Regions from separate parts of the Undibacterium sp. GW821-FHT11B02 genome, predicted to be linked through region 2. Evidence: predicted binding sites of a transcription regulator. Region 2 holds the regulator's gene; each other region holds the start of a gene.

Region 1 (5,460 bases), on a different contig from region 2:
GGTAGCCAGATGCAGATTGATCAGTGCCGCATTTTTTGCAGTACCCGACGAAGACTGATTCAGTCCCTGGCAATACAGGGACAGGCTGGCTTTGGACTGTCCAAACCAGCGTGCTGCCTGCACCAGATCAGCTTCCTTGATGCCACAGGTCTTGGCCACAGCTGCAGGCGTGTAATCACGCACGGTTTGCTTGAGTTCGGCAAAGCCTTCTGTATGCGCCTGGATATAATCGACATCAATCAGGTCTTCCCACAGACAAAGATGCAGCATACCGTTGAACAAGGCAACGTCGGTGCCTGGCAAGATAGGCAGGAACAAATCTGCTTCCCGGGCAGTATCGGTTCGACGTGGGTCCGCGACGATTACTTTCAGTGCCGGATTTTTTTCCCTGGCCTGTTCCAGTCGACGATACAAGATAGGATGGGCATAAGCGGCGTTGGAACCAACGATGAAAATCACTTCGGCCAAATCAATATCTTCATAGCAGGCGGGTGGTGCGTCAGCACCTAGTGTCTGCTTGTAACCAGCCACGGCGCTGGACATGCACAGGCGTGAGTTACTATCGATATTATTGGTACCTATCAAACCCTTGGCGAGTTTATTGAAGACGTAATAGTCTTCGGTCAGCAATTGACCGGAAATATAAAATGCCACGCTGTCGGGGCCGTGTGCCTTGATGGTGTCGGCAAACTTGCCGGCCATACTGGCGATGACGGTATCCCAGTCACTACGTTGGCGTGTCTGGTCCCGCCCCGCAGACGGCGCACGCATTTCGGGATAAAGTGCCCTGACCTGTTGCTGTATCCTGGAGTCCGCAGACAGATGCAGGGTGCTGCCCTTGCTGCACAGGCGGCCAAAATTGGCTGGGTGATCCGGGTCGCCACGTACACCCACAACCTGCCCGCCATCGCTTTCAATTACTACACCGCAACCAACGCCGCAATAACAACAGGTAGATTTGGTTTCAGTCATACATGCCTTTAAATACACGCCGCGTAAAATTTTCCACGGCGTGGTGTTTTAGGACTTACACAAAATTGCCCCAGCAAGGTGCAGCGACAACGGCAGTACCTTTTCGTACAACCAGGAGCTACAACACCGCTGGGGCAGTTTTGCGCATGTCCAGCGCCCTAAGCCTCTATTGCAAGTGTACGCAACTCATTTGCATCCAGATACACCTGATCTGCATCCACTTTCAGACTGAATTTTTGCGTGCAGCCTTCATCGGGTGCAATTGCACAACCTGTAGGCAATTCAATATTCCAGTTATGCAACGGACAAGCCACTTTTTCACCAAAGACGATACCTTGCGACAAGGGACCACCCTTGTGCGGACATTTATCCAACAAAGCAAAAACCTTGTTTTCACTATTCCGGAAGATAGCCACATCCGGCTTGGCTGCACGCGCCACTACGCGTGCCCCCAGCACGGGGATATCTTCAACACGACAAATTACTTGCCAATCCTGACTCATGTTCTTTCCTCTCAACTAAATTGGCCTTATTGGCCTTATGCTGGCAAGCGTTCAAATTGACGCGTATCGACCTGGGCTTTTTCTGGTTCATGCCATGGATCAGACTCACCTTCCAGGGCAAACAGCAGGCGCTGGTAAAGGTCTTTGCGGCGCTCGTCATCTTCAAGGATGATTTTCTTCACATAGTCAAGACCGACACGGGCAAGGTAGTGTACCGTACGTTCCAGATACCAGCCTTCTTCGCGATACAACTGCAGGAAGGCCCCTGTATATTCCATGACTTCTTCATGGGTTTTCAACTTAACCAGGAATTGCGCAACTTCAGTTTTGATACCGCCGTTACCGCCTACGTAAATTTCCCAACCGGAATCAACACCAATCACACCAACGTCCTTGATACCTGCTTCAGCACAATTACGTGGGCAGCCGGATACTGCCAGTTTGACCTTGTGCGGCGAATACATGCGTGCCAGTTCACGTTCCAACTGTTGGCCCATCAGAGTCGAATTTTGCGTACCAAAACGGCACCATTCGCTACCCACACAGGTTTTTACGGTACGCAAACCCTTGGCATAAGCCAGACCAGACGGCATCCCCAGGTCTTGCCATACTGCGCGCAAGTCTTCTTTCTTCACACCCAGCAAATCGATACGCTGACCACCGGTGACCTTGACAGTCGGTATATTAAATTTATCAACCACGTCAGCTATCCTGCGCAATTCGCTGGCATTAGTTTCACCACCCCACATACGCGGGATGACAGAGTAAGTACCATCTTTCTGGATATTCGCATGTGAGCGTTCATTGATGAAGCGCGATTGCGGGTCATCCTTGGCTTCACGCGGCCATGTGGAAATCAGGTAGTAATTGATGGCAGGGCGGCAACTGGAACAACCATTAGGTGTACGCCATTCCATGAACTCCTGCACGCCTGCAACCGTCAGTAACTTGTTGGCCTTGATGGCATCACGCACTTGTTGATGGCTATGATCAGTACAAGAGCACATAGGTTTGACTTTCGACGCAGTCGAATAATCACCACCCGCCGTAAACATGATGATCTGTTCTACCAGGCCAGTACAGGAACCGCAGGATGCCGACGCCTTCGTGTGCTTGCGTACGTCATCGAGCGTGAACAGACCTTTTTCCTTGATAGCCTTGACGATGGTGCCTTTGCAGACACCATTACATCCGCAGACCTCGGCATCATCCGGCATGGCAGCGGCCTTGGTATGACCTTCATGGCCAACGTCACCGGTATTCGATTCGCCAAACATCAGGGAATCGCGGATTTCTGAAATGTTCTTACCTTCACGCAGCAGTTTGAAATACCAGCTGCCATCCACAGTGTCGCCATACAGGCAGGCACCAATGAGCTTGTCGTCTTTCACCACCAGCTTTTTGTAGACGCCGCCTATGGGGTCAGACAAAACGATTTCTTCCGTGTCCTTACCACCCATGAATTCACCGGCAGAGAACAGATCAATGCCTGTCACTTTCAACTTGGTGGATGTGACTGACCCTTGGTAACGACCAATACCGAAATTCGCCAAATGATTGGCGCAGACTTTGGCCATTTCAAACAAAGGCGCAACCAGACCATAGACCGTGCCACGATGGTTTACGCATTCACCGACGGAATAAATACGTGGATCATAAGTCTGCATCGTGTCGTTGACGATGATGCCACGATTACAGTACAGACCGGCAGATTCTGCCAGCGCCGTATTTGGACGTATGCCGACAGCCATAACAATCAGTTGCGCAGGAATTTCCAGGCCATCCGTAAAGCGGATCGATTTTACATGGCCATTGTCGTCACCGATGATGGCTTCCGTATTTTTTTCAAGCAGGAAGTTCAGGCCGCGGTCCTCCAGGGATTTTTGCAACATCTTGCCGGCAACCGGGTCCAGTTGACGCTCCATCAACCAACCTGGCAAGTGCACCACAGACACGCTCATGCCACGCATTTTGAGACCGTTTGCAGCTTCCAGCCCCAACAGACCACCGCCGATGACGACAGCATGTGTATGTTCTTGCGCAGCGGCGATCATGGCGTTGGTATCATGAATATCGCGGTAGGCGATCACGCCCTTGAGGTCTTTGCCAGGCACTGGCAACATGAAAGGAGTGGAACCAGTCGCCAACAGCAAACGGTCGTATTCGGTCTGGGTACCATCTTCGGCAATCACGATACGTTTATGGCGATCGATTTTGGTGATTTTTTTACCGAGGTGCAGAGTGATATTATTTTCTTCATACCAATCCACATCATTGAGCATGATGTCCTTGATAGTTTGCTCACCTGCCAGCACCGGTGATAACAAGATGCGGTTGTAATTGGCATAGGGTTCTGCACCAAAAACGGTAATGTCGTACAAATCCGGGGCAATCTTGATCAACTCTTCAAGGGTACGCACACCTGCCATACCATTCCCGACCATCACTAGCTTTAATTTCTTCATGGCTGCTCCTTTGCATGTCTCCGCGATCTATAAGCAAGAGCAATGCCAGTTCGAAATTTCTGGGAAATCAACTTTCCCGCTTTATTCTGCGCGCACCAATATAACCGTATATAAAATAGCTTTGCACAGGGAAAACCAACAATTAATCAATCAGCATAATAAGTAGTGCCACTTACTGAAGCGCAGCATAAAAAATTCAAGTTTTACAAAAAAATCCCATGCCAAACTAGTGCGCTGCACCATTTAATTTACGCAATGCACATTTTTCGCGCATTTTCCATCATATTTAACAATTGAGCCCTACATATCCCGCACAATTTGATGGCACGGCACTTGCAAGTGGCATCATCGTTCACCATTGGAGCGATCATGCAAAAAACATCATTCTGGAAAGCAGGCCATCCGCCAACACTGTTAGCGGCATTCTTTTACTTTGACCTGAGTTTCATGGTCTGGGTCCTATTGGGTCCATTGGCGATACAGATATCCAAAGACCTGGGGCTGACCGCTGCGCAAAAAGGTTTAATTGTTGCCACGCCTTTGCTGGCTGGTGCCCTGCTGCGTATCGTGATGGGCATACTGGTCGATCACCTGAAACCCAAAAAAGCTGGCCTGATAGGTCAGGTTGTGGTGCTGGCAGGTCTGTGCTGGGCCTGGCTGGGAAACATACATAGTTATGAACAATTATTATTCCTGGGTGTAATCCTGGGGGTGGCTGGTTCTGCCTTTGCAGTCGCGTTGCCGCTGGCTTCCCGCTGGTATCCGCCAGAACATCAGGGTACGGCACTGGGTATTGCCGGTGCAGGCAATTCAGGTACTGCGTTTGCTGCCTTGTTTGCACCAGCGCTGGCCATTGCCTATGGCTGGTCGAATGTATTCGGACTAGCGCTGATCCCGTTATTGGTAGCACTGGTTGTGTATCTGGTCTTTGCCAAGGATGCCCCTGGCGAAACACCGAGCAAATCACTGAGCGAATACCTGGCCGTGCTGAAAGACAAGGATGCCTGGTGGTTCATGTTCTTCTATAGCGTAACCTTTGGTGGTTTTTCTGGCCTGGCATCTTCATTGACTATTTATTTCAATACTCAATATGGCTTGTCGCCGATACATGCCGGTTATTTTACGGCTGCCTGCGTATTTGCCGGTTCACTGGTGCGCCCATTTGGTGGACGTATTGCTGACCGCATAGGTGGGATCAAAACCTTGTCAGTGATGTATAGCATTGCTGCTGCTTTCTTGTTTATCGCAGCCACAGGCTTGCAGTCGTCAGTAGCTGCGGTGGTTGTTTTTGTAGTCGCCATGCTGGCTCTGGGTACCGGCAATGGAGCAGTATTCCAGTTGGTACCTCAGCGCTTCCGTAAAGAGATGGGTGTGATGACTGGTCTGGTCGGTATGGCTGGTGGTATCGGCGGCTTTTATCTGGCGGCCAGTATGGGTTATTCACGTCAGATCACCGGTAGCTATCAACTGGGTTTGTCGATTTTTGCTGGCTTGGCCATTGTCGCCCTGATCGGTTTATC
Region 2 (5,460 bases):
GGGTAGAAGGCGAAGCCGACCGTGCTGAATACAATCAGACAACAGAGATCGTCAAATTCATCTCCAAAGCCAAAGTGCGCTACCTGGAGGGCAAAAAGGTCACTCAGGAACAGGAAGGCGAATACTTGTCCTACGACAGTAAAAATGATATTGCCATCGGTACCAATTCAACCACTGGTCAGCATGTAGACGGTGCTGGCCGCGTCAAAATCACCTTGCAACCCAAACAGACCAATTAAATGAGTGCCAAGCCTAGTACCTTGCTCGTCAAGGGATTGCAAAAACGCTATGGCGCGCGCCAGGTGGTGCGCGATGTATCGCTGGAAGTGAAAAGTGGTGAAGTGGTTGGCTTGCTTGGCCCGAACGGTGCCGGTAAAACCACCTCTTTCTACATGATTGTTGGCCTGGTGCCATCCGACGCCGGCGATATCACTATCGATGATGTCAATGTCTCGCAACTGCCTATACACCAAAGGGCCGTGCTTGGTTTATCGTACCTGCCTCAGGAAGCTTCCGTTTTTCGCAAACTGACGGTAGAAGACAATATCCGTGCTGTGCTGGAATTACAAAAAGATGCCAACGGAAAATTTCTTTCCGAAGATGCCATCACCAACAGGCTCGACGCCCTGTTGGCCGATTTACAAATTGAAAAGATCAGGGAAAACCAGGCGCTGTCGCTGTCAGGTGGCGAACGCCGACGTGTAGAAATTGCCCGTGCACTGGCTACCAATCCGCGTTTTGTCTTGCTGGACGAGCCCTTTGCCGGCGTTGACCCGATTGCCGTAATCGAAATCCAGCGTATTGTGCGTTTTCTCAAGGAACGTGGCATCGGCGTGTTGATTACCGACCATAACGTACGTGAAACCCTGGGCATCTGTGATCATGCCTACATCATCAATCAGGGGGCAGTACTGGCCAGCGGCAAGCCGGATGACATCATACAAAATGAATCCGTGCGTCGCGTCTATCTGGGGGAACATTTCCGGATGTGACGGGAATCATCATGAAACAAAGCCTGCAACTACGTACTTCCCAGCATCTGGCATTGACGCCTCAATTGCAGCAATCGATACGATTGCTGCAATTGTCCACATTGGAATTGCACCAGGAACTGGAAACCCTGCTCATAGAAAATCCCATGCTGGAGCGTGTGGATGACCCGCTGGACCATGCCGTACGGCTGTTGGCCGACGGTGCCATCAATACCAGCAGCACAGCGGCTGATGCCGGCATGGAAGCACCCGCCGTACGAGATGAAAGCAGTAGCACTGCCGAGCCGCAAGGTGAAACGGACACCGCCATCAGCAACGAGGCAACCAGCGCCAGTGAAGATGACTGGAGTTTTGATGATGTGCATCACGGCAGCAAGAGCAGTGACGATGAAGATGGTCGCCCGCAACTAGGTGCCGCCCACATCACGCTGCGAGAACATCTGCAAGAACAAATGCGCTTGAACCTGCGCGAACCCCGTGACCGCGCCCTGGTCGAGCTGATGATTGACGCCATCGACAACAATGGCTACCTGACGGAAACCCTGGAAGAAATCCATGCTAGCCTGCCACTGGAATTATGTGTCGAACCAGAAGAGCTGGCGTTTGCCTTAAACATGCTACAAAGCTTTGACCCGGCAGGTGTGGGCGCTCGCACACCTTCAGAATGCCTGGCCCTGCAAATCAAGCGTTTGCCAAAAGTTGCTTTCGTGACACGCAGGCTGGCGTTGCAAATTGTTGAAACGCAACTGACCTTATTTGCACAAAGAGATTTCACCAAACTCAAGAAAATTCTTGACTGTGATGACGAAGATTTGCGCGACGCACAAACTGTCATCAGGCTATGCAAACCCCGCCCTGGCATCGACTTTGCGGTCGATGAATCTGATTATGTTGTGCCGGATGTTATCGTCAAGAAATCAGGTAATGGCTGGCAAGTCATGCTGAATCAGGATGTTATGCCCAAATTGCGTGTCAGCAGCATGTATGCCAACATCATGAAGCAAAATCGTGGTGAAGGTGGGTTGGGCTCACAGCTGCAGGAAGCGCGCTGGCTCATCAAGAATATGCGGCAACGTTTCGACACCATTTTGCGCGTTGCACAAGCGATAGTTGAAAGACAACGCAATTTTTTCACGCACGGTGCTGTTGCCATGCGCCCCCTTGTTTTGCGCGAAATTGCTGATACACTAGGATTACACGAGAGCACTATCTCACGTGTAACAACTCAAAAATACATGCTGACCCCTCACGGCATGTTTGAGTTGAAATACTTTTTCGGCAGCCATGTCGCGACGGAAACAGGGGGAGAAGCATCTTCCACCGCGATACGCGCACTCATCAAGCAGTTGATAGGAGCAGAAGACCAGAAAAGCCCACTCTCTGATAGCAAAATTGCAGACATGCTGGGTGAACAGGGCATGGTAATTGCCCGACGGACAGTTGCCAAATACCGTGAAGCCCTCAAAATCCCCCCAGTGAGTTTGCGTAAATCTTTGTAAGCAGTCCTTGTAATCACGGTTTGAATTGCTATATATGATTTAGCTCAAGGCAATAAGACAGCAATGAGCTTATCGTTACAGCAAGCAACATCACTATAGGAGCACAGTATGAATCTCACCATCAGTGGACATCACGTCGAAGTAACTCCTGCAATTCGTGAATATGTACATACCAAACTAGAACGTATCAGGCGACATTTCGACCAGGTCATTGATATCGCCGTCATCCTGACGGTGGACAAGCTCCGGGAAAAGGAAAAACGACACAAAGCCGACATTAATTTGCATATCAGTGGCAAAGATATTCATGTTGAAAGTCTGGCTCATGATCTGTATGCAGCGATTGATACGCTGGTAGACAAACTGGATCGTCAGGTCATCAAGCACAAAGACAAGATTCAGAACCATCAGCACGACGCCATCAAGCACATACCTGATCCGGCATCGGCTTCATAAGACTTACCACCCCTGCCTTCGGGTTGCGGGTATCCAAAACAAGGACGCGAAAAGCGTCCTTTTTTGTTGGGTGCAGGGTTTGAAATAAATCATATATTTAATTCACTAAATTGATTGCTCTCTGACAAGCTGTGCACATATTACTGTAACTCATAGGTGGTCAGGAATATGGCGGGCGCTCCAAAGTCATTTGTTACCTCCCATACTTTGATGAAAACGATTGCTCTTTGTAGATACAAGCCGGGTCTCGGCCCGGCGGCCGAGATACTTTCTTTTGCTTCGCCAAAAGCAAGTATCCAAAGAAAAGGCGACCGCAGACTTGCCCTTCGGGTGCTTACGCTATGCTTCAGCACAATTTGTGCATCCCAAAAAATGGGAAAGCTTCGAAACTCGCCTTCGGCTCAAACACGAAGCTTTCTGATCCATTTTCTGTGAAGCACAAATTGCTACGTCCCAAGCGGTTTAAAGTCAAAAAACAACCCCAAAATCAAAACCACGACCAAGCGTTCGTCACACGATTTCCATATATGATCATGCGCTCCGTGACGCGCATCTCTGACAAAGCTAAAATAACAGCTTCATCCTCTCCCTATAGTCAATCACCATGAGCGAATTTGTCCTCACTTCTGTCAAGAATAACATCGGCTACATCACCTTGGACCGGCCAAAAGCCTTGAACTCATTGTCACTGGAGATGGTGCGTGCGCTCACCACGAGCTTACTGGCCTGGCAAGAAGATAGCAATGTGCGTGCAGTGCTTATCCATGGCAGTAGCGAAAAAGCCTTCTGTGCCGGCGGCGACATCCGTTTCTTTTATGACGTGGGTACTGCAACACCCAAAGGTGATTCGGCCTTACTGGAAGATTTTTTCACTGAAGAATATGCACTAAATCATTTAATCCATTTCTATCCCAAACCTTATATCGCGCTGATGAATGGCGTGGTCATGGGTGGTGGCATGGGTATCGCCCAGGCAGGCAGTGACAGCCGCCTGCGCATCGTTACAGAACGTACCAAGATGGCGATGCCGGAAGTGAATATTGGTCTGTTCCCGGATGTTGGCGGCGGTTACTTCCTGTCACGTGCACCAGGGCAGATAGGTACTTACATGGGTTTGACAGGTGAAATCATCAATGCCGCAGATGCACTATATGCTGGGCTGGCCGACGTATTTATACCTACCTCAGAAATACCTGCATTGATGCAACTTCTGGAACAAAGTACCGCCTCCGATTTGCAAACGGCAATCCGCGAATTTGCTGCCCCGTATGCCAGCCAGGCAGCGCCAGACCAAAGCAGATTAGCAGCAAACAGATCAAGTATTGATACTCTGTTCAGCGGAAACAGTGCTATCGAGATCAGCAAACACTTGCAGCAAGACACATCTGAATTTGCACAGCAGGCGTTTGCCATCATGCAAAAACGCTCTCCACTTTTGATGTCCGTCACACTGGAACAACTGCGACGCAGCGCCAGCATGACCGTATCCGATTGCCTGCGCATGGAAAGAAACATAGTGCGCCATTGCTTTAAACACGGCGAAGTGCTGGAAGGAGTACGTGCCTTGGTGGTGGACAAAGACAACACACCGCGCTGGTCACCCGCTACGCTTGCGGAAGTGACGGCAGAACAAGTGTCAGGATTTTTTTCAGAAGTATGGCCAACGCACGCACATCCTTTGCGTTACTTGAATGGCTAAACAGAACAAATTTGATTGAATGAAAAAGGGAAGCATTGCTTCCCTTTTTTATCTGAGTTCGATCACATCAATGATGCGCACCGCCACCCAAATACGCTGCTTTCACAGCCGGATCATTTTGCAGATTGGCCGCCGGTCCATGCACTGATATGCGACCGTTTTCCAGTACATAACCATAATCTGCCACGGCTAGGGCTGCAGCAGCAAATTGTTCAACCAGCAGCATGGTAATGCCCTGCTCTTTCAATCGTACAATAATGCGGAAAACTTCATCCACCAATATCGGTGCCAAGCCCATGGATGGCTCATCCAGCAAGACCACGTCAGGATTGAGCATCACCGCTCTGGCCATGGCCAGCATCTGTTGTTCACCACCGGACAATGTACCGGCCAACTGATTGCGGCGTTCTTTCAGACGTGGAAATAATTCCAAGGCTTTTTGCAGGTCAGTTTCTATATCGCCGCGTGGGCGACTTCTGGTAAAACGTGGAAAGGCACCCAGCAACAAATTGTCCGTCACCGACATGGTAGCGAATACACGCCGACCTTCTGGTGAATGCGCCAATCCGGCGCGGGCAATCTTGTGAGAGTCCATCCCGGTCACATCTTTACCTGCCAGCATGACTGAACCTTCTTTCGGTTTCAGCATGCCAGAAATAGCGCGCATGGTCGTGGTTTTTCCGGCGCCATTTGATCCTATCAGGGTCACCACTTTTCCCTTTGGTACTTCAAGAGAAATACCGTGCAAGACTTCCACCTTGCCATATGCTGCATGTAAATTTGAAATATTCAACATGATGTTCTCCTTATGCAG
Region 3 (5,460 bases), on a different contig from region 2:
CCTGCTCAGTTTTATGCTGACGCTAATGAACATGCCAGCAGGTGCTGCCGAACATGGCACTGCCAACGAGGCAAAAGCCATGGTACAAAAAGCGATTGATGCCATGAAAAAGCATGGGGTTGATGCAACCATCGCTGAAGTCAATAAACGTGACGGACAGTATCAAGACCGGGATCTATATATAGTCGTATACGACTTGAAGGGCAAAAATATCGCACACTTGAATCCCAAGATGGTTGGTAAAGACATGATAGACCTGACCGACGTGGATGGTAAATTTTTCATTCGTGAACGCTTGGAAATGGCTAAGACCAAGGGCAAAGGTTGGCAAGACTATAAATTTGTTAATCCGACCAACAAGCAAATAGAACCCAAGTCCATGTATATAGAAAAATATGAGAACGTGATTGTGGGTTGTGGCATTTACAAGTAAGACCAGCCCGGACTGATGACGGGCTTTGCTCGTCAGGCTTCTGGCAGTTCCTGCAAAGGCCAGCGTGGCCGCACATTAAAACCATATTCCCGTGTTGCCAGCGCGGGATTTTTTTTGAGTCGCATGGCACCGGCAAAGGCGATCATCGCACCGTTGTCGGTACAAAATTCCAACTCCGGGTAATAGACCTGAAAGCGGCGTTTTTGTGCGGCTGCATTCAAGGATGCACGCAATTGCTGATTGGCACCGACACCTCCGGCTATCACCAGCCGCTTTAACCCGCTCTCGCGGATGGCTGTCACACACTTGGCTGTCAGCACATCCACAATGGCATCGACAAAACCACGGGCGATATTGGCTTTATCCTGCTCGCAAATATTGGCAGGATGATTTTTGACTACGGTCAGGACGGCTGTTTTCAAACCTGAAAAGCTGAAATTCAAATCTTTGGAATGCAGCATGGGACGCGGGAATTTATAAGCCGCAGGATCACCAAATTCTGCCATACGTGAAATGGCCGGACCGCCAGGGTAAGACAAGCCCAGCAATTTGGCAGACTTGTCAAAAGCTTCGCCAGCGGCATCGTCCAGTGTTTCTCCCAGCAATTGATAGCGGCCTACACCATCAACGCGCATCAATTGAGTATGGCCACCCGACACCAGCAAGGCAATGAAGGGAAATTCCGGTGGTTTGCTGGCTAGTAAGGGTGACAGCAAATGGCCTTCCAGGTGATGTACACCCAATACCGGCTTGTCCAACGCCAGGCCCAGTCCGCAGGCGACAGATGCACCTACCAGCAGGGCACCAGCCAAGCCAGGCCCCTGGGTGTAGGCAATCGCATCAATCTGCTGTTTCTCCAGTCCTGATTTGTTCAACACTTCCGTCAGCAGGGGCAGAGCACGCCGGATATGGTCGCGCGACGCCAGTTCCGGCACGACACCGCCGTATTCCTGATGCATGGCGATTTGTGAATGCAGGGCATGGGCAAGCAGCCCCTGTTCAGTATCGTAAATGGCCAGGCCAGTTTCATCGCAGGAAGATTCAACTCCAAGAACTATCATGTTAATTTCTAAATTGCGCAGAGCACAGCCTTGTCCGAACCCCAGGAGCGGGCCATTGAATGGCAGGAAATGATGCTTTTACTTAAATAATGTGGCGGATTGGTGCGAATCTTGCTAAAGAACGCATACCTAGATTATATCTGCCATGGCCTATCTATGCGCACCAAACAGAATAGTGTTAATGCGACAATGCCTGTTTCACCCAGTTTGCGTATCGTTGTGGTGAATACGGTCATACAGACCGAGGATGAGTTGCATGAAGACGCGCAGGCGCAACTGGCGCGTTCACGCGCCCTGCGCATAGGGCTGCTGCAGGCAGGCTATAACATCATCGCCGTAATCCCCGGTGATATGTATATGAGCGAGCGGATAGCACAACTACAACCAGATATGATCATCATTGATGCCGAATCAGATTCGCGTGACGTGCTTGAACATATGGTGATGGTGACTCGTGACGCCCCCCGCCCCATCGTATTGTTTACCGAAGATGGTAACCAATCGAATATGGCAGCCGCCATGGAAGCCGGTGTGTCGGCCTATGTCGTCGCCGGGCTACAATCAGACCGTATCAAGCCTGTGCTGGATGTCGCCATGGCCCGCTTCAACGCCGACCAGAAGCTGCGCAGCGAATTGTCCGATACCAAGGCCAAGCTGGTAGAACGCAAAACCATAGAACGTGCCAAGGGCTTGTTGATGGAACGGCATAATTTGTCAGAAAACGAGGCTTACCAAAAAATGCGTAAGCAAGCCATGGAAAAAAACTTGAAACTGGTCGATCTGGCGCAACGCATGTTGGATGTCGCCGATTTGCTCGGTGGGTAGACCCGTTTTCCTCGTGGTCAATGAGATGCACTGCGAATTGGAGTCCAAGTTTGTGCGTGTAATTGGTGCGCTGCGTCATTCCGGTGCGAAATGATGCCTGCAAGTTGTCAGCTTTGTTTCACTTGGATAAATTAAGGATGCACAACGCTTAAATCTGGTCTGGCACGGCAATTGCTAATGAAAGAGAAAGTGCCAACGCTGGTGCTAACAATTAAATGAGACTGACTAACGGCGGTCACCTCATTAGACAAAGGTGTCTTTCTACTGGTTTTTACCAAGTGGAATGACACCTTTTTTCGTTGCAGAAAAACTTTCTCAGGCTGGAGTGCAGACATGTCGAATCAGGAATCGAATAAAAAATCTCTCATCATTGATGTCAACAAGCGGGAAGATCATGAACCGAATTTCAAACGTCGCAATTTATTGCAAAGCGCTGCATTGGCAACGGGAGCTGGCATCATGGGTTTGAGTACAGGTGGCGTATGGGCAGCCGGTTCAGACAAGCCGGAAAAAGAAGAGGTGCATATCGGCTTTATTCCCCTGACAGATTGCGCATCCGTGGTGATGGCCTCTGTTCTTGGCTTTGACAAGAAATATGGTATCAAGATTATCCCAACCAAAGAATCATCATGGGCCAGCGTACGTGACAAGCTGGTCAATGGCGAGCTGGATGCTGCCCATGTCTTGTATGGCTTGCTGTACGGCGTCCAACTGGGTGTTGGCGGCAACAAGAAAGATATGTCTGTACTGATGACGCTGAATAATAATGGTCAGGCCATCACGCTGTCCAAAAAGCTGGCTGAAAAAGGTGCGGTAGACGGGGCTGGGCTGGCCAAGCTCATGCAGACCGACAAGCGCGAATATACTTTCGCCCAGACCTTTCCTACTGGTACCCACGCCATGTGGTTGTACTACTGGTTGGCGGCACACGGCATCAATCCCATGAAAGATGCCAAGGTCATTACCGTGCCACCACCGCAGATGGTAGCGAATATGCGCGTTGGCAATATGGATGGTTACTGTGTGGGTGAACCATGGAATCACAGGGCGATTGCCGACGGCATCGGCATCACGGCAACTACGACCCAGGATATCTGGAAAGATCATCCGGAAAAAGTATTGGGCACTACATCCGAATTTGTGCAGAAATATCCGAATACTGCACGCGCCATGGTTGCTGCGATCCTGGAAGCCGGACGCTGGATCGATGCCTCGTTGTCCAACAAGACCAAGATGGCAGAAACCATTGCTGACAAATCCTATGTGAACACGTCAGTCGATGTCATCAATCAGCGTATTTTGGGACGCTATCAAAATGGTTTGGGCAAGACCTGGGACGACCCTAACTATATGAAATTCTTTAATGACGGAGCAGTGAACTTCCCTTATCTGTCTGACGGCATGTGGTTCCTGACTCAGCATAAGCGCTGGGGTTTGCTGAAGACGGACCCTGATTATCTGGCAGTGGCTAAAGCCGTCAATCGTATCGATGTTTATAAAGATGCGGCGGCCATGGCCAAGGTGTCTGTTCCCAAAGATGTCATGCGCAGCAGCAAGTTCATGGATGGTACGGTCTGGGATGGGAAAAATCCGGCTGCCTATGCAGCTTCCTTCAAAATCAAGGCTTAAGGAGTCGCAATGAATACCTTGGTACATGGTGCAATGCAAGAGCCCGCTGTGGAAAAAACCGAATCGGCAGTCGTCGAACTCAAACCGCCAAAGGTGAAACCAGTGAAAAATTCTACTGTAAAGAAGCAGCGTTCATTCCGCCCCTTTTTTCTGAGCGTGCTTCCACCGCTATTCGGTATAGGGATGCTGATCCTGATCTGGGAAATTATCGCAGTCAAAAACAGTACTTTTCCTTCACCCTGGGTGACTTTGCAGGAAGCCATCAAGGTATTCTCTGATCCCTTTTATCAAAAGGGACCAAACGACCAGGGTATAGGCTGGAATATCTATGCGTCCCTGAAACGGGTGGCGGTGGGTTTTGGGCTGGCGGCGGCAGTGGGCATTCCTCTGGGCTTCTTGATTGGGCGCTTTAAATTCCTGTCGGGCATGTTTAATCCCATCATCAGCCTGTTGAAGCCGGTGTCACCCCTGGCCTGGTTGCCGATAGGTCTATTGGTATTCAAGTCGGCACACCCGGCGGCGATCTGGTCGATTTTTATCTGCTCAATCTGGCCCATGATCATCAATACCGCTATTGGTGTTCAGCGTGTGCCGCAAGACTATATGAACGTGGCCAGGGTACTCAATTTGTCTGAATGGAAAATCATCACCAAAATTTTGCTGCCTTCGGTATTGCCTTATATGTTGACGGGTGTACGCCTTGCGATAGGTACGGCCTGGCTGGTGATTGTGGCGGCAGAAATGCTGACAGGCGGTGTCGGTATCGGTTTCTGGGTATGGGATGAATGGAATAACCTGAATGTGCCACATATCATTATCGCCATCGTGGTGATCGGTATGGTGGGGCTGATACTTGAACAAATCCTGGTGGCGATTGCACGCGCCTTTACTTATGAAGATGTGGGAGCATGATCATGAACGAAATCGACAGCAAGTATATTGCCATCAATCAGGTAGAAATGGTCTTCAATACCCGTAAAGGTAGTTTTCACGCTTTGCGCGATATTAATCTGAACGTCGCCAAGGGTGAATTTATTACCCTCATTGGCCACTCTGGCTGCGGCAAGTCAACCTTACTGAACCTGATCGCGGGGCTAAGCAATGCTACTTCAGGCACATTGATTTGCGCCAACCGTGAAATTTCCGGCCCGTCCCCGGAACGTGGTGTGGTGTTTCAAAATCATTCCTTGCTTCCCTGGCTGACATGCTATGAAAATGTTTTCCTGGCAGTAGAGCGCGTATTTGGTGCAACCGAAAACAACACCAAATTGCAGAAACGCACCATGCAGGCATTGTCGCTGGTCGGGCTGACGCATGCAGAAAAAAAACGTCCGAATGAAATTTCTGGCGGTATGAAACAGCGTGTCGGCATTGCCCGCGCACTGGCGATAGAACCGAAAGTTTTGCTCATGGATGAACCCTTCGGTGCACTGGATGCATTGACACGTGCCCACTTGCAAGATGAACTATTGAAGATTGTTGCCAAGACCCAGTCGACCGTGGTGATGGTGA

The links. The regulator sigma-54, encoded in region 2, starts transcription at its own class of promoters, with help from an activator protein. The targets are predictions, from matches to a motif close to TGGCANGNAANCTGCTTT.
Region 1: a site for sigma-54 is predicted at 3,971-3,988, ahead of nirB (nitrite reductase large subunit NirB). Genes of this name have one in related genera too.
Region 3: a site for sigma-54 is predicted at 1,595-1,612, ahead of AC1RVX_RS22110 (ANTAR domain-containing response regulator). Genes of this name have one in related genera too.

What each region holds. Positions count from the first base shown of each region.
Region 1 covers NZ_JBXASD010000011.1:217,884-223,343, reverse strand. Annotated here, with positions in the region: gene AC1RVX_RS22765 (nitrate reductase) at 1-972, opposite strand, end outside; gene nirD (nitrite reductase small subunit NirD) at 1,131-1,475, opposite strand; gene nirB (nitrite reductase large subunit NirB) at 1,511-3,940, opposite strand; gene AC1RVX_RS22750 (nitrate/nitrite transporter) at 4,310-5,460, shown strand, end outside.
Region 2 covers NZ_JBXASD010000010.1:76,250-81,709, reverse strand. Annotated here, with positions in the region: gene lptA (lipopolysaccharide transport periplasmic protein LptA) at 1-239, shown strand, start outside; gene lptB (LPS export ABC transporter ATP-binding protein) at 240-992, shown strand; gene AC1RVX_RS21095 (RNA polymerase factor sigma-54) at 1,004-2,491, shown strand; gene hpf (ribosome hibernation-promoting factor, HPF/YfiA family) at 2,600-2,947, shown strand; gene AC1RVX_RS21085 (enoyl-CoA hydratase/isomerase family protein) at 3,552-4,646, shown strand; gene AC1RVX_RS21080 (ABC transporter ATP-binding protein) at 4,714-5,442, opposite strand; gene AC1RVX_RS21075 (branched-chain amino acid ABC transporter ATP-binding protein/permease) at 5,453-5,460, opposite strand, start outside.
Region 3 covers NZ_JBXASD010000011.1:47,160-52,619, forward strand. Annotated here, with positions in the region: gene AC1RVX_RS22100 (cache domain-containing protein) at 1-433, shown strand, start outside; gene tsaD (tRNA (adenosine(37)-N6)-threonylcarbamoyltransferase complex transferase subunit TsaD) at 466-1,494, opposite strand; gene AC1RVX_RS22110 (ANTAR domain-containing response regulator) at 1,651-2,319, shown strand; gene AC1RVX_RS22115 (CmpA/NrtA family ABC transporter substrate-binding protein) at 2,779-3,948, shown strand; gene ntrB (nitrate ABC transporter permease) at 3,958-4,860, shown strand; gene AC1RVX_RS22125 (ABC transporter ATP-binding protein) at 4,863-5,460, shown strand, end outside.